DNA from 4 places in the Micromonospora sp. L5 genome. Region 4 is predicted to be linked to each of the others. Evidence: riboswitches for the same ligand, from Rfam matches in the RefSeq annotation. Region 4 holds a riboswitch; each other region holds the start of a gene.
The links. Region 4 has a riboswitch for cyclic di-AMP ahead of ML5_RS03865 (hypothetical protein). Riboswitches for the same ligand answer to the same signal wherever they lie in the genome.

Region 1: it holds a riboswitch for cyclic di-AMP, as region 4 does, so the genes downstream of both, ML5_RS00490 (NlpC/P60 family protein) here and ML5_RS03865 (hypothetical protein) in region 4, are expected to answer to the same signal.
Region 2: it holds a riboswitch for cyclic di-AMP, as region 4 does, so the genes downstream of both, ML5_RS17795 (hypothetical protein) here and ML5_RS03865 (hypothetical protein) in region 4, are expected to answer to the same signal.
Region 3: it holds a riboswitch for cyclic di-AMP, as region 4 does, so the genes downstream of both, ML5_RS25085 (transglycosylase family protein) here and ML5_RS03865 (hypothetical protein) in region 4, are expected to answer to the same signal.

The regions. Positions count from the first base shown of each region.
Region 1 is NC_014815.1:97,101-102,318, forward strand. Features, by position in the region: gene ML5_RS00480 (C40 family peptidase) at 1-644, shown strand, start outside; gene ML5_RS00485 (N-acetylmuramoyl-L-alanine amidase) at 715-2,748, opposite strand; cyclic di-AMP (ydaO/yuaA leader) riboswitch at 2,987-3,121, shown strand; gene ML5_RS00490 (NlpC/P60 family protein) at 3,135-4,166, shown strand; gene dcd (dCTP deaminase) at 4,231-4,809, opposite strand; gene ML5_RS00500 (pyridoxamine 5'-phosphate oxidase family protein) at 4,888-5,218, shown strand, end outside.
Region 2 is NC_014815.1:3,752,993-3,758,210, forward strand. Features, by position in the region: gene ML5_RS17790 (SRPBCC family protein) at 45-497, shown strand; gene ML5_RS17795 (hypothetical protein) at 523-1,596, opposite strand; cyclic di-AMP (ydaO/yuaA leader) riboswitch at 1,601-1,731, opposite strand; gene ML5_RS17800 (cation diffusion facilitator family transporter) at 1,876-2,790, opposite strand; gene ML5_RS17805 (AAA family ATPase) at 2,895-5,009, opposite strand; gene ML5_RS17810 (alpha/beta fold hydrolase) at 5,134-5,218, opposite strand, start outside.
Region 3 is NC_014815.1:5,456,859-5,462,076, forward strand. Features, by position in the region: gene ML5_RS25075 (helix-turn-helix domain-containing protein) at 1-211, opposite strand, end outside; gene ML5_RS25080 (LLM class flavin-dependent oxidoreductase) at 258-1,820, opposite strand; cyclic di-AMP (ydaO/yuaA leader) riboswitch at 1,966-2,137, shown strand; gene ML5_RS25085 (transglycosylase family protein) at 2,136-2,795, shown strand; gene ML5_RS25090 (YbaB/EbfC family nucleoid-associated protein) at 2,985-3,434, shown strand; gene ML5_RS25095 (M4 family metallopeptidase) at 3,533-5,218, opposite strand, start outside.
Region 4 is NC_014815.1:774,090-779,307, forward strand. Features, by position in the region: gene ML5_RS03855 (helix-turn-helix domain-containing protein) at 1-333, opposite strand, end outside; gene ML5_RS03860 (carbonic anhydrase) at 501-1,154, shown strand; gene ML5_RS03865 (hypothetical protein) at 1,212-2,240, opposite strand; cyclic di-AMP (ydaO/yuaA leader) riboswitch at 2,244-2,375, opposite strand; gene ML5_RS03870 (YibE/F family protein) at 2,530-3,804, opposite strand; gene ML5_RS03875 (SHOCT domain-containing protein) at 3,969-4,178, opposite strand; gene ML5_RS03880 (metal-sensitive transcriptional regulator) at 4,305-4,604, opposite strand; gene ML5_RS03885 (heavy-metal-associated domain-containing protein) at 4,685-4,891, shown strand; gene ML5_RS03890 (hypothetical protein) at 4,928-5,218, shown strand, end outside.

The DNA of each region.
Region 1 (5,218 bases), 680 kb from region 4:
AGCTGGGTGCGCTGCTGGTGAACTCCAAGCCGGGCGCGCTGGCCGAGCAGCTGGTCATGCTGGACCGGATCGCCGAGGACCAGCGCCGCCAGATCGCCGGTGTGCTCAAGGTGCGCGACGAGTACAACAAGCAGAAGGAGAAGCTCGACGCGCTGATCGCGCTGGAGATCAAGCAGCAGAACGATCTCGCGGCGAAGAAGAAGCAGATCGACTCGGAGATCAAGCGGCTGACCGCCATGCTGCCGGTGACCTCGATCCGCCCGGCAGGCTGCCCCGCCGTCGACGGCGTGGTGAGCAGCGCCGCGCGGACCGCCATCAAGACGGCGTGCGCCCAGGTCGGTGACCCGTACGTGTGGGGCGCCACCGGCCCGAACTCGTTCGACTGCTCCGGTCTCACCCAGTACGCGTACAAGGCGGCGGGCATCTCGCTGACCCACTTCACCGGCGCGCAGTGGAACGAGGGCCGCAGGATCTCCCGCTCCGAGGCCCGCCCCGGTGACCTGGTGTTCTTCGGTTCCGACCTGCACCACGTCGGGCTCTATCTCGGCAACGGGGTGATGGTGCACGCGCCACGTACCGGCAAACCGGTCCAGGTGTCGAGCATCAGCACGATGCCGATCGCCGGCTTCGTCCGGGTCGCCTGACCCGGAACCCTGGCAGCGAGAAGGCCCCCGGTCCACGCGGACCGGGGGCCTTCCCGTGTGCGGTGCCGGGTCAGCGCGGCGCGCCGACCGGGGACGGCAGGATCAGCACGTCGTCCAGGTTCACGAACATGATCCGGTGACCGAACTGGACCTGCACGTAGCGGTTCTCGCCGCGGACCACGGTCCGGTCACCCGGTGCCGAACCGTCGAACGAGACCGCCCGGTAGTACTCGCCGGGCAGCACCCCGCCCACCGCGTACCGCTGGCCGGCGGCGAACGTGTACTGAAGCGGCGAGATGGTCTGGTACGGGATGGTGTCCGGGTAGGCGGCCTGCTCCGGGTAGGCCCGCCCGTACACCGGGATGGTGGCCTTGCCGGGCCGCGGCGTCACGACGAAGCCGGTGGCCCACTTGGCCGTCGGCGCGGAGGCCGGGTTGAGGAACCACGCCTTCTGGCCGAGGTACCAGATCGCCGTCCAGTCACCCTGGCGGCCGGCGAGCGCGTACGTCTGACCGGCGGAGGCGCGGGCGCCGTGGTCGGAGATGTACATGGTGTCCGGCGTGCCGTCCGGGCGCAGCCCGAGGTCGTTGACGAGCGGGGCGTCCGGGCTCGGCGCGGTCCGCAGGATCACCGACGAGGAGCCGCGCGACGGGCACGGTTCGGCCGGCGGCCGGGGCGTCGGGACGCCCGGCGGCTGCTGGTTGCAGCCGAAGAACGCCGGCCGGTTGGTGGCGAAGTCCGGGTCGATGGTGACCAGGCCGGTACGGGGCGTGCCGGTGCTGCGGAACGGCGCCTTCATCAGGTCGAAGTAGTGCGACCAGTCCCAGTACGGTCCCGGATCCCAGTGCATGCCGCCCACCGCGCCGGCGTTGATGCCGGGCACGTTGTCGTGGCCGATGATGTGCTGCCGGTCCATCGGGATGCCGAGCTTCAGCGCCAGGTGCCGCACCAGCTTGGCGGAGGTGCGGTACATCGCCTCGGTGTACCAGGTGCCCTGACCGGCGAAGCCCTCGTGCTCCAGGCCGATGGACTTGGCGTTGACGTACCAGTTGCCGGCGTGCCAGCCGACGTCCTTGGTCTTGATGTGCTGGGCGATGTAGCCGTCCACCGAGCGCAGCGTGTAGTGCCAGCCCAGGTAGTCGGCCCGCTTCACCAGGTCGACGCTCGGGCCGAAGTAGCCCTCGGTGTCGTGGATGACGATGTACTCGATCTTCTGCTGCTTCGGCCGGTCGCCCAGGTCGTGGTTGCCGTAGTCGCCCGGGTCGTCGCTGAGCTGCTCGTAGGGCGCGGGAATCCACTCGCAGGCCAGCCGCACCGGGCACTCCAGCCCGTCCGGCCGCTCGGCGTTGCGCAGGCCCAGGCGGGCCAGGCGGGAACGGTCCGGCTTAGCGGCGGTGGCGGCGAGCGTGACCCGCTGGCCGTCGTCGGTGGTGCGGCTGGCGCCCTGGCCGAGTTGGTCGTAGACCTCGTCGGCGAAGGCCGCCGCGGCGTCCGAGGTGTCCGCGCCGGAGTACCGGGCCACCGCGCCGTACCAGGCCGCCGGGTCGGTGCCGGCGCCGACCGGCCCACCCAGAGCCTTCTGGTACGACGCCAGCAGCGCGGCGCCACCGCGGATGTTCGCGGCCGGGTCGGTGCGCAGCGTGCCCGCGTCGAGCCCGGTGAGCGCGGCGGCGGCGTCGAGCGTCTGGAGCGAGGCGGGCGGCAGCGGGGTCTCCCGCTCCGGCGCGGCGGCGGTGGCCGGGTCGAGCTTCAGCGGCCGGGAGTCGTCGCCGCGCGGGTCCTCGTCCTCGTCGACGTGGGCGCTGCCCGGCATGGCGAGGATGTGCGCGGCGTCGGTCAGGTGCATCGGGCCGTAGCCGCCGCTGGTGCTCGGCTGCCCGGTGTGGGTGTCCCAGCGGGACTCCAGATAGGAGACACCGAGCAGCACGTTCTGCGGTACGCCGTACTCGGCCGCGGCGGCGGCGTATTGTTGTTGCCGGTCGCTCGCGGGCGCGGACGTGTCCGGCGCGGCGGTCACCGGGCCGGTCGTCGCCAGCGCGGTGGCTGTCGCCACTGCGGCGGCGAGCAGTATCCGTCTGCCCGACGGCGGGGCGGAGAGGTGCATCGAACCTCCTGGACAGGGATGGGGGTCACTGCGTTTCCACCCTCACTCCGCACACCCGCAAGGGTCAATACCTTTCCAGTGAGTAATCAGCCTTGAAAGAAAATTTCACCTCCGACCGGGGTGCGGCGCCTCATCGCGTACGGAGTGTCACGGCGCTGGAAGTTGCGGATCGATAACGGTGGTCCCTACTCTGGTGAATCGTCGGCCGCACGTCTCACCGTCCAACCCGGTCGGTGACGGTCCGACACCGCCGAGTCGCCTCCGGGCGAGCCGGGGAACCAGGTACCTGGGGTGAATCCGCAGCGATGCGGTAGGGCGGCTCCCTTCCCGCCCGAATCCGTCAGCTAACCCGGTAGGCGGTACGGAAGAAGGAGTACGGACGCCCGGTGGCACTCCATGCCCCGCGGCCGTCGTCGAGCCGGTCGGTCGACCGCTCCACGGCTGTGCCGCGTACCCGCTGGTCCCGCTTCACCACAGCCCTCGCCGCCCTCGTCGGCACCGCAGTCGTCCTGACCGGCGGCGCCACGGCGGCACACGCCGAACCCTCGGTCGCCGAGATCGAGGCGCAGATCGACCGCGACTGGAACAAACTCGAACCGGTCATCGAACAGGTCAACGCCGTACGCGAGCAGCTCGCCGCGCGGCGCAAGCAGGCCGACGCGCTCGGCCGGCAGATCGCACCCCTCCAGGCCCGGGTGGACGCCGCGCTCGGCCAGGTCGGCGGACTCGCCGCCGACGCCTACAAGGGTGACAACCTCTCCACCGTCAACGCGCTGCTGGGCAGCCGCTCACCCGGTGACCTGGTCAACGGCCTGGAACTGCTCGACCGCTTCGCGCACCGCCAGCACGAGCAGGTGCGCTCCGTCGCCGCGCTGCGCGACGAACTGGCGGCGAAGAAGAAGCCGCTGGACGAGATGATCGCCGGACTGGCGCGTACCGAGGCCCAGCTCGCGGCGAAGAAGAAGCAGATCGACGCCGAGATCGCCCGGCTGCAGAAGCTGCGGCTCAAGGTGTACGGCAACGGTGGCGGCGGCCCGCTGCGCCCGGCGCCCTGCCCCGCCGGTTACCCCGGTGGCGCGGCCGGAGCGGCGGTCAAGTTCGCCTGCGCCCAGATCGGCAAGATCTACGTGTGGGGCGCGGCCGGGCCGGATCACTTCGACTGCTCGGGCCTGACCATGGCGGCCTGGGCCAAGGGCGGTGTCTCGCTGCCGCACAACGCGCGCCAGCAGCACGGCATGACGAAGCGGGTGAGCCGGGCCGAGCTGCGCGCCGGTGACCTCGTCTTCTACTACAGCGACCTGCACCACGTGGCGATGTACGTGGGCGACGGCTGGGTGGTGCACGCCTCCCAGTCCGGCAAGCCCATCACCATGAAGCGGGTCGACGACGGCGACATCAACAGCTACGGCCGGGTGTAAGGAAGGGCCCCCTCTTAACGCCTCCGGTAGAGGAGGGGGCCCCTATTAACAACTGTGGGCGCCGTCAGCGGGTCGGCCAGGTGCGCCAGCTCTGCCAGGACCGGCTCGGCGTCGGTCCGCGCTGCCCCTGGTAACGCGACCCGTAGACGGCCGAGCCGTACGGGTGCTCGGCCGGCGAGGAGAGCCGGAAGATGCAGAGCTGGCCGATCTTCATGCCCGGCCAGAGCGTGATCGGCAGGTTCGCCACGTTCGACAGCTCCAGCGTGACGTGACCGGAGAAACCCGGGTCGATGAAGCCGGCGGTCGAGTGGGTCAGCAGCCCCAGCCGCCCGAGGCTCGACTTGCCCTCCAGCCGGCCGGCGAGCTGGTCACCCAGCGAGATCACCTCAAGGGTGGAGGCGAGCACGAACTCGCCCGGGTGCAGCACGAACGGCTGCCCCTCCGGCACCTCCACCATCGAGGTCAGGTCGTCCTGCTGGATCGACGGGTCGATGTGCGTGTAGAGGTGGTTGTTGAAGACCCGGAACAGCCGGTCCAGGCGTACGTCGATGCTCGACGGCTGCACCAGCGTGGGCTCGAAGGGCTCCAGCGCGAGCGTGCCGGCCTTGATCTCGGAGACCAGGTCGCGGTCGGAGAGCAGCATCGGAACACCATAGCGACAGGTGCCGGTGACCTGCGTGTCGCACTACATCTTCGTACACGTGTTCGATAGAGTGTCCACATGGCTTCCTGGTCCGAATTCGCCGCCGACGAGCCCCGCCTCGCCGACGAGATCCGCCTCCTGATGCAGCAGTACGGGCCGGGCTTCGGCTACCTCGCCACGGTCCGCGCCGACGGTGGCCCCCGGGTCCACCCGGTCTCCCCGGTGTTCACCGCCGACGGCCTCTGGTGCTTCGTCATCGACTCGCCGAAGCGCCGCGACCTCGAACGCGACGGCCGCTACGCGCTGCACTCGTTCCCGCCGGAGGAGAGCGACGACGAGGCGTATGTCGCAGGCCGCGCCCGGCCGGTGACCGACCCCGCCACGGTGGCCCGCCTGGCCCGGATCGGCC
Region 2 (5,218 bases), 3.0 Mb from region 4:
GGTACGGGACGATCGTCGCGACGCACGACGGCGAGGGGGCCCGCTTGCAGAGCAGCGACAGCTTCAGCTACACCGTGCAGGCCCGGTGCACCCGGGCCGAAGCGGTGGCGCTACTGGGTGACCTGAGTCGCCAGGGCGAGCTGCATCCGCTGATCGTCCGGGTCCGGAAGCTGCCGGCCCGGCCGGGCGCGCTGGCCAGCTACGCGATCACCGACCGGCTGCAACTCGGCCCGCTGCACTTCCCGGTCACGTACCAGGCGGACGTGCTGATCGCCGGCGAGGACGAGGTCGTCACAGTGGCGCGTCAGCAGCCCGCGACGACCGTCCGCAACCACACCCGGCTGCGCGACGAGCCGGACGGCACGGTACGCATCGACGTGGAGATCACGCTCACCGCTCCGGCGCCACTGTTCGGGTACGCGTTCCGCCAGGCCCGGGCGGCTCACCTGGGCCTGGCGGCTCGTCTCGGAGCGACCCTGGAGGGCCGGCCGGCCTGATCCGGCCGGCCCTCTCGGGGCGCGCTCAGTACACCGACAGGTGCACGTGGTTGGTGTGGTCGCTGGACGGGTCGCCGTTGCCGCCGCTGTACGACTTCCACCCGCTGCTGGGCAGCCAGATCTGCTTGAACCAGATCACGTAGAGCACGGCGAGCGGGTCGGCGTTGCGCACGAAGTACGCGGCCAGGTTGTTGCCGTACGTCCGGTCACCGCCGGTGGCCACGCCGCCGAAGCCGTTCTTCTGCGCGGCGAAGTCGCAGGCCCGCCCCTTCGGGTGCTCACCAGAGCCGCTGGGCCGGTGGCACGAGACGTACCGGGTGAAGCCCGCCGCCTTGGCCTGTTGCAGCGCGTGCAGCGTGCGCGGGGTGATGCAGCCGTTCGCCGGGGTCGGGTCGTTGACGCTGCACGACTCCGACGGCCAGGAGCCGTCCGAGTTGCGCGGTGCCGGCTTCGCGTTCTTGCTGGAGGTGCCCTGGACGCTGCCACCGCCGCTGCTGCTGCGCGAGGCCCGGTCGTTCGCCACCTCCAGGGCGCGCTCGGCCTGCTCCTTGCGCTTGGCCATCACCGTCACCTGCTTGCGCTGCTCGCGGATCTCTCCGTCGAGCTGGGCGCGGGTGCGGGTGGCCTCGTCCCGGGTGGTGATCAGGTCGCGCAGCGTACGGTCCTCGTGCGCGGCGACCTGCTCCAGCGCGGCGGCCCGGTCCATGAAGCCCTCCGGGCTGCTGCTGCCGAGCAGCGCCCCGGCGGTCCCCAGACGGCCGTTGCGGTACGCCACGGCGGCGATCTCGCCGACCTTGGCGTCGCGTACGGCCAGCTCGGCGCCGACCGTCTTGAGTTGTTCGTTCAGCTGCTTCTGGCGGCTCACCGACCGGTTCAGCGCGGCTTTCGCCTCCAGCCAGCCCTTGCTGGCCGCGTCGAGCTGGGCACGCAGTTCGGGAGTGCCACCCTCGTCGTCGCCGGGCGCTGCGGCGAGCAGGCCGGTCGCCGGCGCCGCCGAGGCGGGGGAGACCGGAACGGTCGCGACGCCGAGGGTCAGCGTCGCGACGAGCAGGGCCGCCAACCGGGCGGCCGTCCGTCGTACAGGTGCCACTGGGGGCATTCACACGTCCTTCCGTCAACGCCGACCGGGTTAGCTGACGGGTTCGGGACGGAAGATCCCTACCGCTGACGCGGATGCACCCCACGTACGTGGTTCCCCGGCTCGTCCCTGCGGACGATTAGGCGACGGCCGCCCCACCGGGGCCGGGTGGCGCCCGCGGGTGCGGCCGCGACCGAGACTACCGGCGCTGCCCGGGCACGGCTCCGTGGAGCAGTGCCACTAGGCGGGGCAAAACCGGCATAAGACTACATTAGCCACAGTGATTTAAGTGTGTCCTAATCACCACTCGGTCTGTCCGCACACTCCGGCCGACGCTCCGGGTTCGACCTGCAACGTGGCGTGATCGATGGAGAAGTCCTCGTGCAGGGCGGCCCGCGCGGCGGCCAGCACCACGCCCGGGTCCACGCCCGGATCGGTGGTCAGGTGCGCCGAGGCCACCTCCATGCCCGAGGTGAGCGTCCAGACGTGCAGGTCGTGCACCTCGGCCACGCCCGGTACGGCGGCCAGCCGGTCGTGCACGGCGGTGACCTGCAGGTGCTCCGGCGCGGCCTGCACCAGGATGCGCAGCGCGGCCCGGCCGAGCCGCCAGGTGCGCGGCAGGATGAACACGCCGATGCCGACGGCGACCAGCGGGTCCGCCCACCACCAGTCGGTCGCCGCGATGACCAGCGCGGCGGCGATCACGCCGAGCGAGCCGAGCAGGTCGCCGAGCACCTCCAGGTACGCCCCGCGCAGGTTGATGCTCTCCTTCGACCCGGCGCGCAGCAGCGCGAACGCGACGATGTTGGCGAGCAGGCCGAGCACCGCCACCACGAGCATCGGGCCGGCCAGCACCTCCGGCGGCTCGCCGAACCGGCGTACCGCCTCGACCAGGACGTAGATGGCGACGGCGCCGAGCAGAACGGCGTTGGCGAGGGCGGCGAGCACCTCCAGCCGGTAGAGCCCGAACGTGCGCTGCGGGTCGGTGCCGGCGCGGCGGGTCGCGGTGATCGCCGCGAGGGCCATGCCGATGCCGAGGACGTCGGTGAACATGTGCCCGGCGTCGGAGAGCAGCGCCAGCGAGCCGGTCGTGAAGGCGGCCACCGCCTCGACCACCATCAGGGCGGCGAGCAGCGCGAAGGCGGCCCAGAGGCGGCCCCGGTGGCGGTGCGCCGCGTTGGTCACCGCGCCGCTGTGGTCATGACCTGCGCCCACGCCAACACCCTTCCTGCCCCGTACCGGCCAGGCCCAATGTATGTTCACATCGCTATGTATGCAACTGAACGATGGGTGACAGCCGGGTCACGGTCGGGTGTCCGTCAGGAGGGGTCGAGCGTGGTGAGACGCTGGGTGGCCCGGGACAGCGCCACGTAGAGCGTGCGGACACCCGAGCCGGGGTCGGCCCGGATCTCGCTCGGCGCCACCAGCACCACGCCGTCGTACTCCATGCCCTTGGCCTGGAGGCTGGTCACCACCTGGAGGCGGCCCGCGCCGAGCCCGCCCAGCCAGCCGGCCACCTCGTCCCGGCGCGGCACCGGCGTGATCACGCCGACGGTGCCCTCCACCTGCGCGAGCAGCGCCTCGGCCGCCTCGACGGTGGCCGCCGGCAGGTCGGCGGCGGGCACCGTGCGCTCGACCGGCGGCACGCCCGTGGACCGCACCGCGTCGGGCAGCGGCAGATCCGGGTAGAGACGGCGGATCTCCGCCGCCGCCACCGCGAAGATCTCCGCCGAGTTGCGGTAGTTGGTGGTCAGCTCGTAGCGGTGCCGCTTGCGCCGGCCCAGCGCCTGGTCCCGGGCCCGGTCCAGCTCCTGCGGGTCGCCGGTCCAGGCGGTCTGCGCCGGGTCACCGACCACCGTCCAGGACGCCAGCCGCCCGCGCCGGCCGACCATCCGCCACTGCATCGGCGAGACGTCCTGCGACTCGTCCACCACCACGTGCGCGTAGTCGCGGTAGTCGTCCGGACGCTCCCGCGCCGCCGCGCGGGCGGCGCGCTGCCGATCGGCGTACGTGCTCAGCTCGCGCACGCCACCGGCGAGCTGGTACGGGTCGCGCTTGGGGCGGGCCCGCCGCACCGGCTTGCCGAGCAGCGCGTCCAGCTCGTCCAGCAGCGCGATGTCGGCCACCGTCAGCCCTTCGGTCGCGAGGCTCCGGTACGCGTCGCCGAGCAGCCGGATCTCCGCAGAGGAGAGGATCCCACCGGCGTAGCGGCGCAGCCGGTCCGGGCGGGCCAGCCAGTCCAGCACGTGCCGCGGGTGCAGCCGGGGCCACCACGCCTTGAGGAACTCGCGGAACTCCGGCCGTTCGATGATCTCGTCCTCGAACGCGGGCTGCTCCGGCAGCCGGCCCACCCGCAGCGTGCGGGCCTGCGCGTAGAGCGCGGCGAGCACCGCGTCGAACGCTGCCCGGCGTACCTCGTTGCGGCGTGCCCCACGGGCCAGCGTCCGGTCCCGGATCGCGTCCAGCGCGGGGCGTTCCAGGCGCAGCAGCTCGCCCCGGTAGAGCAGGCGCAGCTCGGCGGGGGAGTCCGGCACCGCGTCGCGTACCGCGCGTTCCAGCACCCGGCGCATCCGCAGCGAACCCTTCACCGCCGCCACGTCCGGCGGATCGGTCCGGGACGCGGACAGGCCGGGGAACAGCGAGCCCAGCGAGTGCAGCGTGGCGGTCTCCTCGCCCAGCGACGGCAGCACCGAGGCGATGTACTCGACGAACACGCCGGACGGGCCGACCACCAGGATGCCGCCGCCGGCGTACCGGGCCCGGTCGGAGTAGAGCAGGTACGCGGCCCGGTGCAGCGCCACCGCCGTCTTCCCGGTACCGGGGCCGCCGGAGACGATCGTGACGCCGTTGCCGGGGGAACGGATCGCCTCGTCCTGCTCGCGCTGGATGGTGGCGACGATGTCGCGCATGCCCCGGCCGGTGGCCCGGGACAGCGTGGCCAGCAGCGCCCCGTCACCGACCACCGCCATGTCCGGCGGCGCGGCCTCCGGGTCCAGCAGGTCGTCCTCGATCCGGGTGACCTTCTCGGACGCGGACTGGATCGTGCGCCGGCGCACCACACCGCGCGGCTCGGCGGGCGTGGCCTGGTAGAACGCGGCGGCGGCGGGGGCCCGCCAGTCCACCACCAGCGTCTCCGCGTCCACGCCCCGCACGCCGAGACGGCCGACGTGCAGCACCTGCCCGGTACGCAGGTCCAGCCGGCCGAACACCAGCCCCTCGTGCTCGGCGTCCAGCACGTGCCGGCGCTGGGCGGCGTGGAAGACCATCGCGTCCCGCTCGACCAGCGCGCCGAAGTTGCCGACCCGGGCCAGCCGGTAGCCCTCCCGCTCGGCGTCGGCCGCCGACCGGCGCAGTTCGGCCAGCCGGGCGTACACCCGGTCGAGGTGGCGCTGCTCGGCGGCGATCTCCCGGTCCAGCGTGGTCTGGTCGGTCAACGCGGATGCTCCTGTGTTCGGAGGGCACGACGGGCTGAATGAGGGTACGGGCCGCCGGCAACCGCCACGCCGGGGCATGCCGCGCACGTGGCGTACGTCAGTGCCGCTCGCGAGCGGGAGACGCTCAGAGGCGGGTCGCCGGCCGGCCGGCCAGCACCCGGTCCAGCACGCCGGCGAGGGCGGCGTTCACCTCGTCGGGGCGCTCCATC
Region 3 (5,218 bases), 2.3 Mb from region 4:
GCAGCCCGTCGGCGACGAGCTGCTTGAGGCGTGCGGCGGCCACCGGCTCGCTGACGCCGACCCGCCGGGCGAAGTCGTCGAAGCGGCGGGTGCCGAACGACGCCTCCCGCAGCAGGAGCAGCGTGGTGCGGTTGCCGACCACCTCCAGCGCCCGGGCGATCGAGCAGTTGGCGGTGGACCATGAGTCACGCTGCGCAAGGAGGTCCGTCATGGCGTCGACGGTACCCCCTGACTTAGGAAAGCAGAAGTCAGCTACCTCACAGCTGGCCGGGGAAGAACCCGTGCCGGGCCAGCGGCTCGACGATCTGGTGCTCCTCGTACGACAGGTGCGACAGCAGCGTGTCGGTGAGCAGGTCCACCGCCTCTTGGAGCTGCGTGAAGTCGCCGGGCCGCCGGACCAGCTCCACGAGCGCCCGGTCGACGCTCTCCACCACCCCGTGGATCACCACGTGCTCCTCCTCGAGGCGGTCCAGCACCGCGGCCAGCCCGGCCTCTGAGCGGCGCAGGTGCGGGAAGACCGAGGCGTCCTCCAGACCGTGGTGCTGGGTGACCATCGTGCAGTAGGCCGCGCAGTACGCCCCGAGCGTCCAGTTGTTCTGCCGCATGGTCATCTCGTTGAGCGCGGCCCGCGCCCGGCCCGGCGAGACCGAGCCCTGCTTGACCTGTTCCAGCAGGTCGCGCACCTGGGCCAGCTCCTGGCGCAGGTGGTCGTGCACGTCCACCAGGTGCTGCCCGGCGGCCTGTCCCCGGGCCGGGTAGACGTGTCCGGCCGGCGGCGGCGGGGCGCTCGGGCGGGTGGACTCGTCCCACGGGCGGCGCGCGCTCAGGCGTACCCCCGGGTCGGGGGTGGGGGTGACGCGGAGCGTGCTCGGGCCGCCGGCGGTGGTCGGCTCGTCGGCGGCCTCCCGGGCGCCGCCGGCGGGCGTGGCGCGCTCGGCGGCGACCAGCTCCCGGACCGCGGGGGCCACCTCCTGGCCGAAGATCTGGATCGCGCGCGGCTCGTCGCTGCCGAGGATGAACGTGGTGATGCCGTGCTCCAGGGTGAGCCCGGCCAGTTCCTCCACCCACTGCTCCGGCGGCCCGGTCAGGAAACCGGCCGACGAGCGGGCGAACGTGCCGGTCACGTTGAGCATGCGGCGGATCGCGGCCGGGTCGCGCCCGGCGGCCTGGGCGCCCTCGTCCACGAGCGCGTTCAGGGCGGGCAGCTCGTCGGGGCCCTTGGGCAGGTACGACAGGGACGGCAGCCAGCCGTCCGCGGCGCGGCCCACCAGGCGCAGCATGCGCGGCTTGTAGGCGCCGACCCAGATGCCGACCGGATGCGCGGGCGCCGGGCCGCGCTTGGCGCCGACCACCCGGTAGTGCTCGCCGTCGACACGGATCATGCCGCGGCTGCCGGTGTCCCAGACCTCGCGGATCACCCGGATCGCCTCGTCGAGGGCGTCGACGGCGGCGCCGGGGGACAGGCGCCGCCCGCCCGCCGCCTCGATCGCGTCCCAGAACGCGCCCGCGCCGAGTCCCAGCTCGACCCGGCCGCCGGTGAGCAGGTCCAGGCTGGCGACGCTGCGGGCCAGCACCACCGGCTGGCGCAACGGCAGGTTGAGGACGTTTCCGGCCAGGCGGATGCGTTCGGTCGCCGCGGCCACGTAGGACATCAGCGTCCAGGTGTCCAGGAAGCCCGGCTGGTAGGGATGGTCCTGGAACGTGACCAGGTCCAGTCCGACCTGCTCGCACAGCCGGGCCAGCGCCACGACCTGGTCGGGCTGCCCGGCGGCGGGGGTGATGAAGCCGCCGAAGGTCAGCTCGTGTCCGTGATCGGTCATCCGTCAAGCCCTCCCGTGATCTTGCCTGGCCCTGCCACCGTAGCGCCGCCGCCGGTAGCCCGGCCGGGTGAAGAGCGTCACAAGAAGTGGACGATCGTCGCAAATCGCTCCTAGCGTCGGTTTCGTTCGCAGACGCGGACACCGCGGGCCGGAAACGCCAAATCCCGCCGCCGTCCCCGGTAACCGGACCTCGCGCGGGAGCGGGGGAACCACACGTTCCACGGTGCATCGTCACCTCGGGGTGAAGCCGCCACCGGCGGCCGGGCTCCTCGGCCCGAACCCGACAGCTCACCTCGTCGGCGTGGAGGAATCCACATGGCAACTGAATACTCAGCCCGAAGCCGCCGTACCGCCCTCGGAGCGGTCCTGGCCGGCGCCGCCGTCGGCGCCGCGAGCCTGTTCGGCCCGGCCGCTCCGGCCAGCGCGGGCGTCAACTGGGACGCGGTAGCGCGCTGCGAGTCGGGCGGCAACTGGAAGATCAACACCGGTAACGGCTACTACGGCGGGCTCCAGTTCTCCCGCGCCACCTGGAACGGCTACGGCGGCAAGAAGTACGCCGCGCGCGCCGACCTGGCCAGCCGGTCCGAGCAGATCGCCGTCGCGGAGAAGGTGCGGCGCGGCCAGGGCATCGGCGCGTGGCCGGTCTGCGGCAAGAAGGGCGGCTCGGCGAGCGCGGCGACCCGGTCCGAGCGGGCCACCACAAAGGCGGCCCCGAAGCGGGCCGCCACGCGCGAGGCCGCGCCGGAGCGGGCGGCCACCCGCAGGGCCGCGCCGGAGCGCGCTACGACGACAGTGGCGCCGCAGCCGTCGTCCGGCGCCGGGACGTACCTGGTCCGGCGTGGGGACACGCTGTCGGAGATCGCCGTGACGCAGCGCGTCGACGGCGGCTGGCGCGCCCTGCACGAGCGCAACCGCGCAGTGGTCGGCGACGACCCCGGCCTGATCTTCCCCGGTCAGCGGCTGCGGCTGGGCTGACAGCGGTCCGAGAACGCCCGGCCGGGGCGACCCCGGCCGGGCGTCCGCCCCGTCCGCGACACGCCGCGTCGACGGTGTCCGGCCTGCTCCCGGCGTCCGGGAGACGGTCCGCGACGGCGGTGACCGCGATTCGTCGGAGGCGGTTGCTAGTGTCACGATGCTCGGCTAAGACGTGAAGAAAGCGCGGATATGACCAACGACCCGTTCTCGGCGGCCGCGAGCATCGACGAGCTGCTGACCCGCACGCAGCAGGCGCTCACCGCGATGCGCTCCCGGGCCTCGGCGCACGCCGACGGCGAGCCCGGCGACCTGCTGCGCGCCGAGGGCACGGCCGCCGGCGGCCGGGTCCGCGCGGTCGCCGTCCAGGGTGGCCGGCTGGATTCCGTGACGATCGACCCGGAGCTGGCCGGCGAGCCCTTCGACGTCCTCTGCGGACACTTCGTCACCGCCGCCAACGCCGCGCTGTCCGAGCTGGACGCCCGGGTCAGCGCGTCGGCGCGGGCCGACGCCGACGCGCTCGCCGCCCGGCTCGGCAGCATGGGCGACCAGGCCGAGCTGTTCGGCCGCGCGATGCACGAGGCGGCCGCGCGGATCCACCGCGACCGCGGCACCGCGTCCCAGGGCGCGCGCCGGGCCTGACACGGCGAAACGGCCGGCCCGACACGGCGGGACGCCGGTCCTGACACGGCGAGGCGGCCGGCCGCCGGGAGGACGACGACCGGCCGCGCACGCCACGGTCAGCTCAGGGTGACCGCGGTGTCGTCGACGACGAAGGACGTCTGCAACGAGCTGTCCTCCACGCCGCTGAACGAGATGGTCGCCGTGGTGCCTGCGAGCGACGAGATGTCGAAGGACCGCTGCACGTAGCCGGTGGCCTTGTTCAGGTTGGAGTACGTGGCCAGCGTGGTGCTGCCCGCCTTGACGGTGAGCTTGTCGTACGCGGTGCTGGTGGTCGACTCCGCGCTGTCGATGTGCAGCCAGAAGCTCAACGTCGCCCGGCATCCGGCCGGGATCGTCACCGACTGGCTGAGCGTGTCGGTGTGCGACGAGCCGTACCCGTCCAGCCACGCCTTGTACGAGCCGCCGTGCGCGGCCTGGCCGCTGTCGGTGGTGATGACGCCGGACGAGGCGCTCCAGCTCACGTTGCCGGACTCGAAGCCCGGGTTGGCGAGCTTGTTGCCGGAGCAGCCGCCCGACGGCGGGGTGGTCGTGGTGCTCGGGGTGGGCGTCGGGGTGCCGCCGGCGCAGGTCGGGTCACCGGACTGGGCCGGCACGCTCACCGCGTCCCAGGCCGCCTTGACCGTGTTGAACTCCGCGCAGCTGCCCGGGTAGAGGTTCTTCGCCGCCTGCAGCGTCCAGGTCCGGTACTTCAGGTACGACGAGGACGAGGTCTTCAGCAGCATGCCGTTGTACATGATCTTCATGGCCTTCTGGATGCCCAGGCCGGTCACGCTGCTGCCGTTGCAGGTCGAGCTGGACGGCTGCCCGTTGGTCGGGCTGCTGCCGTTGGCGAGCAGGTAGAACCAGTGGTTGCCCGGGCCGGCCGCGGCGTGCACCTCGGTCGACGGGATGCTGCTGGAGTAGCAGTTCGGGTCGCCGAGCGCCGACGGGTTGTACATGTTGCGGATCGGGCCGGAGCCGACCAGGTTGATCTTCTCGCCGACCAGGAAGTCGGGCGCGTCGTAGCTGGACGGCTCGTTGGCGAACCACTCGGTGGCCGCGCCGAACGTGTCGGCCACGAACTCCTGGGTGCCGCCGCCGGAGATGCCGCCCGGGGTGTTGTCGTCGATGCCGTGGCCGATCTCGTGCGCCACCACGTCCAGCGAGCCGATCCACTGGCCGGCGGTGTTCTTGCCGATCTGCACCTGGCTGCCGTCGTAGTAGGCGTTCTGGTCGTTGAGGCCCACCCGGATCGGCCAGTAGCCGCCGTTGCCGTTGGCGCCGTTGCGGCCCAGCCACTGGGCGAGCATCTTGTGCTCGGTCTGCGCGGAGAACAACGCGTCCACGCAGCCGGTCTCCTTGTTGGTGGCGGTGCCGTTGCCCCACACGTCGTCGGAGCCGCTGAACGTGGTGTTGTTGGCCGCGTCCTGGCAGCTCAGGTTGGTGACGGTCGGGTCCTTCATGGTGTACGTGGAGCCCGACTGGGTGGTGTTGAGCGTAAGCGGGCTGGGCCCGTTCCAGGCGCCGGTGCCGGTGCCGCGGACGACGTGCTCCTGCTTGCGCAGGACCGCGCCGGTGCGGGCGTCGACGTCGACGGTGAGCCGGCTCGGCCCGTCCGCGCCGGTGCCGCGAACAGTGGTCTCCCAGGCCAGCGCCGGTGCGGCGCCGAGCGTGTAGACCACGAGCGTGGTGCCCTCGACCGCGTTCACGGTCTTGAGCTGGGCGCGCGCCGTCTTCGCGGCGGCGGCCGGAGTCAGCGCGGG
Region 4 (5,218 bases):
GGCGGCAGCGTCCCCGGCCGACTCGGCGGCGAACAGGGCCAGTAGCGCGCCGACCTGCTGGTCGGCCTCGGCCGGGTGCCGGAAGCGGCCCTTCGGGTTGATCGTGTACTCGTTGCGCCGTCCCACCCGCGTACGACGCAGGTAGCCCCCGGCCTCCAGGTCGGCGACGATGGCCTGGGCCGCCCGCTCGGTCACGCCCACCTCGTCGGCCACGTCCCGCAGCCGGGCGGTGGGGTTGCGCGCGATCGCCAGCAGCACGTGGCCGTGGTTGGTGAGGAAGGTCCAGTTACGGCGGCTCCCGTCCTCAACTGGTGTGGTCGCCATGGTGGTCATGCTATGGCCACGTCCGCCACCTGCCGAATCGGCGCGGTCCGGGGCGGGGCGCCGACGGGAAAGTATGAAATGCGTATCACGAATCTTGACGTGCCCCCAGGTGCGTGTGACCGTGGGTCGCGAGGCCGTTCGGCCTGGTGGTTCCCCAGGTAGACGAGGTGAGGGACATGACGCCGAGCACCCCGGAGCAGGCACTGACCGAACTGCGTGCCGGTAATCACCGGTTCGTCACGGGCGTCCCGCAGCATCCGAATCAGGACGCCGGGCACCGGGCGGCTGTGGCCGACGGCCAGCACCCGTTCGCGGTGATCGTCGGCTGCTCCGACTCGCGGCTCGCCGCCGAGATCATCTTCGACCGCGGTCTCGGTGACCTCTTCGTGGTACGTACCGCCGGGCACACCGCCGGGCCGGAGGTGCTCGGCAGCGTCGAGTACGCCGTCACCGTGCTCGGCACCCCGCTCGTGGTGGTGCTCGGGCACGACTCGTGCGGCGCGGTCCAGGCCGCCCGGGAGGGGGTCCGGACCGGCGCCGCCCCGGCCGGGCACCTGGGCGCTGTGGTGGACGCGGTCTCGCCGAGCCTGCTGCGCGCCGCCCGCCAGGGGGTCGAGGACCTCGACGGCATCGTCGACGTCCACATCGCGCAGACCGTGGAGACGCTGCTGGCCCGGTCCGCCGTGCTGGCCGAGCGGGTGGCCGCCGGGCGGTGCACGGTGGTGGGCATGTCGTACCGGCTCGCCGGTGGCGAGGTGCGGACCGTGGCGCAGGCCCCGGCCCCGCTGCCCGCCCCGGCCGCGCCCGCCGACCCGGCGCTGGCGAGCTGACCCGTACGGACGAGAAAAGGGGCCGCCCGAGGGCGGCCCCTTTTCGTGGTGTCCGGGTCAGAGCATCGACATGTGGACGTGGTCGGTGTGGTTCGAGGGTCCGCTGTACGAACTCCAGCCGGTGGCCGGGAACCAGATCTGCCGGTTCCAGATGACGTAGTAGATGCCCAGCCGGTCGGCGTTGCGGATGAGGAAGGCGGCCACCTCGTTGCCGTACCGGCGGGTGTCGTTGTTGTGCCAGGGCGCGAAGCCGCTGTTCTGGAGCGACCAGTCGCACGCCTTGCCCTTGGGGTGCTCCCACGGCCCGCCGGGCCGGTAGCAGCCCACGAAGCGCTTGAAGCCCGCGCGCCGGACCTCCTTGTACGCGTGCAGCGTGCGCGGCGTGACGCAGCCCGAGGTGGTCGGGTCGTCCTCGCTGCACGACTCCGCCTTCCACCCGCCGTCGGCGGTGCGGCCGGGGCCGATCTTGGCGACCGGTGAGGTGGCGGAGACCAGGCCGCCGGTGAAGCCGAGACCGCCGACGAGCTTCAGCGCGCGCTCGGCCTGCACCTTCTCGCGCTCCATCGCGTTCTTCTGCTTCTCCTGCTCGCGCACCTCGGCGTCGAGCGCGATCTTGGCCTGCTCGGCGCGGGTCTTGACCGCGTTGATGGCTGCTAGGCGCTGCGCGTTGAGGAGGTTCAGCTCGTCCAGGGCGTTGACCCGGCGGACGAACGAGTCGGGTGAGTTGCTCTCCAGCAGCATGGCCATCGCGCCCATCCGGCCGGTCCGGTAGGACTGGGCGGCGAGCTGGTTGACCTGCGGGCTGAGCGCTTCGAGCTCGGCCTGTGCCGTCTTCACCTCGGCCGCCAGCCGCCGCTGGCGGTCCTGGGACTTGGCGAGCTTCGCCTTGGCCTGGAGGAAGGCCCGGTTGGCGGCGTCGATCGCCTCGGTGATGAGCGGCGGTTCGCCGTCCTCCTCGTGTCCCGAGGGGTTGCCGGGGGCCGCCGCGGTGGGGGCCGCGGTCGCCGGGGTCGGCCCGGCCAGCACGGCCAGCGAGGCCAGCACGGCCACCACGGGTGTCAGCCAGCGGCGCAGGGGTGCCGTCACAGTGTTCCCTTCCGTCGGCCGCCGACCGGGTTAGCTGACGGGTTCGGGACGGAAGTGGCCCCTACCGCTGTCGCGGATTCACCCCATGTACCTGGTTCCCCGGTTCGCCCGCAGGCGATTGGGCGGCGGCACCGCTGGCGCCGGTGCGCGCCTTCGGCGGTGACCGGCAGCGAGGTTACCTGACAGCACTCCTGAGGATCTACGTCCGGAAGCCGACCAATAGCGAGATTTCGCCGTGGCGCACCGTGACCAGCGTCGCGTTTGAAATCGATGGTCACGCTGCGGAGTGTCACCATGCGGCCTCCGTACTCTTCCCGCCGCCCAGGGCCTCCAGCGCGTCGTCGCGTCCGGCCGGCGGCCGGGCCGCGGGTGGCGCCGGCTCCGCGCCGCGCGAGCGCCGCCCGGCGGTGGTCACGATCGCGGCCAGTCCGGTCGTCAGCGGTACGGCGGCGATCAGGCCGAGCGTCGCCACCGCGCTGCGGACGATCTCCTGGGCGAGGAACTCGCTGGTGAGGATCTCACTCACCGGGCGGGAGTCGGCGACCAGGAGGAGCAGCAGCGGCAGCGAGGCGCCCGCGTACGCCAGCACGATGGTGTTGACGGTGGACGCGATGTGGGCCCGGCCGACCCGGGTCGCCGCCCGGTAGAGCTGCCGCCGGGACAGCCCGGGGTTGGCGTGCGCCAGTTCGGTGACGGTGGCCGCCTGGGTGACTGTGACGTCGTCCAGCACGCCCAGCGAGCCGATGATGATGCCGGCCAGCAGCAGCCCGTGCAGGTCCACGTCGCCCTGGAACATGGACAGCGTGGTGGCGTCCTCGCTGCCGAAGCCGGTCAGGTGGGTGGCGGACGTGGCGAGCAGGCCGAGCACGCCGGTGACCACCAGGCTGCCGAGCGTGCCGAGCACCGCGACCGACGTCTGCGCGGTGATCCCGTGGGTCAGGTAGAGCACCACGAACATGATCAACGCGGCGCCCACGATCGCCACGAGCAGCGGCGGCTGGCCGGCGCCGATGCCCGGCAGCACGAAGCCGAGCAGGATGGCGAAGCTGGCCACCAGGCCGCCGAGCGCGGCGAGCCCGCGCCACCGGCCGAACGCCACGATCGCGGCGGCGAACAGCACCATCAGCCAGATCAGCGGTGTGCCGCGCTGGTGCTCGGCGATGTTGTAGGACTTCACCGCCGGGTCGGCCGGGTCGGTCAGCTCGACCAGGACGACCTCGTCACCGACCGCGACCCGGGGTGCGCCCGGCCCGGCCGGGATCGGCGTCTCGACCTGCCGGCCCGCGTCCGGGCCCTGCTCGGCGGTGACCGTCACCGTGCCGCAGGGGCCACCCCCGCCCTCCGGGGCCTCCGGGGTCGGCGGGCAGGGCTCGGTGACCACCCGGGTCACGGTGCCGTGGTAGCGGGGGACGTCAGCGCCGCCGACCGGCTCCCGGTCCTGCCCGGGCCAGAGCACCAGCGCCGCGATCACTGTGAGCGCGAACAGCGGCACCACCACGGCGACGAGCAGCCGTCGTACGCCCGGCGGCGCAGCGGGTGCGGGGCGGGTGTGGTCGGCACCCATGGCGTCTCTCCCAACGGTCGCGGCGACGCCTGGTCCGCCGGACCGGTCTGGTCACCCGGCCGGCGCGGACGTGTCGACCACGTCCGGGTCGTCGCCCGGCCATGGTAGGCAGCCCGGTCGGCCGCTCCCGGGCGGCGCGACCGGTGACGCGCGCCCCGCTCGGGTCAGGCCAGGCCCGCCCGGCGCCGCCGGTACTCGTCCTCGTCGATCTCGCCGCGGGCGTACCGCTCGTCCAGGATGCGCCGGGCCGTCGTCGGGCCCAGGTACTGCGGGCCGGTCCACCGCACGGCCGCCCAGACGAGCCCCGCCAGCACCCCGAGCACCAGCAGAGACCAGATCCACATCCAGCCCATCATCGGGCTCTGCCACATCATCGGGCCGCCCTCCGTCCGTCGCCGCGGGTCCGCCGGTCCGGCCTGCCCGCCACTTCGACGGTACGTCCGCCCGGGCGCGTCGGCACGGGTCGATGTGCCCTGGTCCCGAGGGCCGGAGGTCCCCGCTCAGCCGCGCTTCATCAGGCGCCCGACGGCGGCCATCATCTCGGTCGCCATCTCGTCGGCCCGGCCCTCGGCGGCGCCCTCGTGCATGCAGTGCCGGGCGTGGCCGTCGAGCAGGCCCAGGCCGACCTTGTCCAGCGCCGCCTGGATGGCCGAGATCTGGGTCAGCACGTCGATGCAGTAACGGTCGTCCTCGACCATCTTCTCGATGCCACGGACCTGGCCCTCGATCCGGCGGAGCCGGGCGAGGAGTTGGTCCTTGCTGGCGGTGTAGCCCCGGGTCGGGCTGGACGGCGCGGTCATGAAACCGAGGATAGCGTACCCCTCGGGGGTATGCTAACGTTCGGGACGTACCCCTGGGGGGTATCAGATCGGAGGGCGAGATGGAGACCACCTACCAGGTGAACGGCATGACCTGCGGGCACTGCGTCAACTCGGTGAGCACCGAGCTGAGCGCACTTCCGGGCGTCACCGACGTCCAGGTCGACCTGGCCGGCGGCCGGGTCACCGTCACCAGTCAGAACCCGCTGGACGTGGACGCGGTCCGCGCGGCGGTCGACGAGGCCGGTTACGACCTCGTCGGTGCGTGACGGGTCCGGCGGACCCGCGACAACCGAGGAGACACCATGAACACGGCGACGAAGCTCAGCGGCTTCGCGCTCGGCCTCGTGGCGGTGTTCGGCGCGGCGTACGGGATCGGCAACCTGGCCGATCCCGTCGCCCCGGCCGCCGAGACCCGACACGACGACACCGACAGCGACCACGGGGCCGGCGACACCGGCCACGGTGACGAGAGCCAGGCGGGCGGCGCCTCCGCGCACCTGCCCGGCGGGCTGCTCGTCTCCGAGCGCGGCTACACGTTCCAGCCCGCCGGCGCCCCGGCCGGGCAGTTCGCCTTCCGGATCACCGGCCCGGAC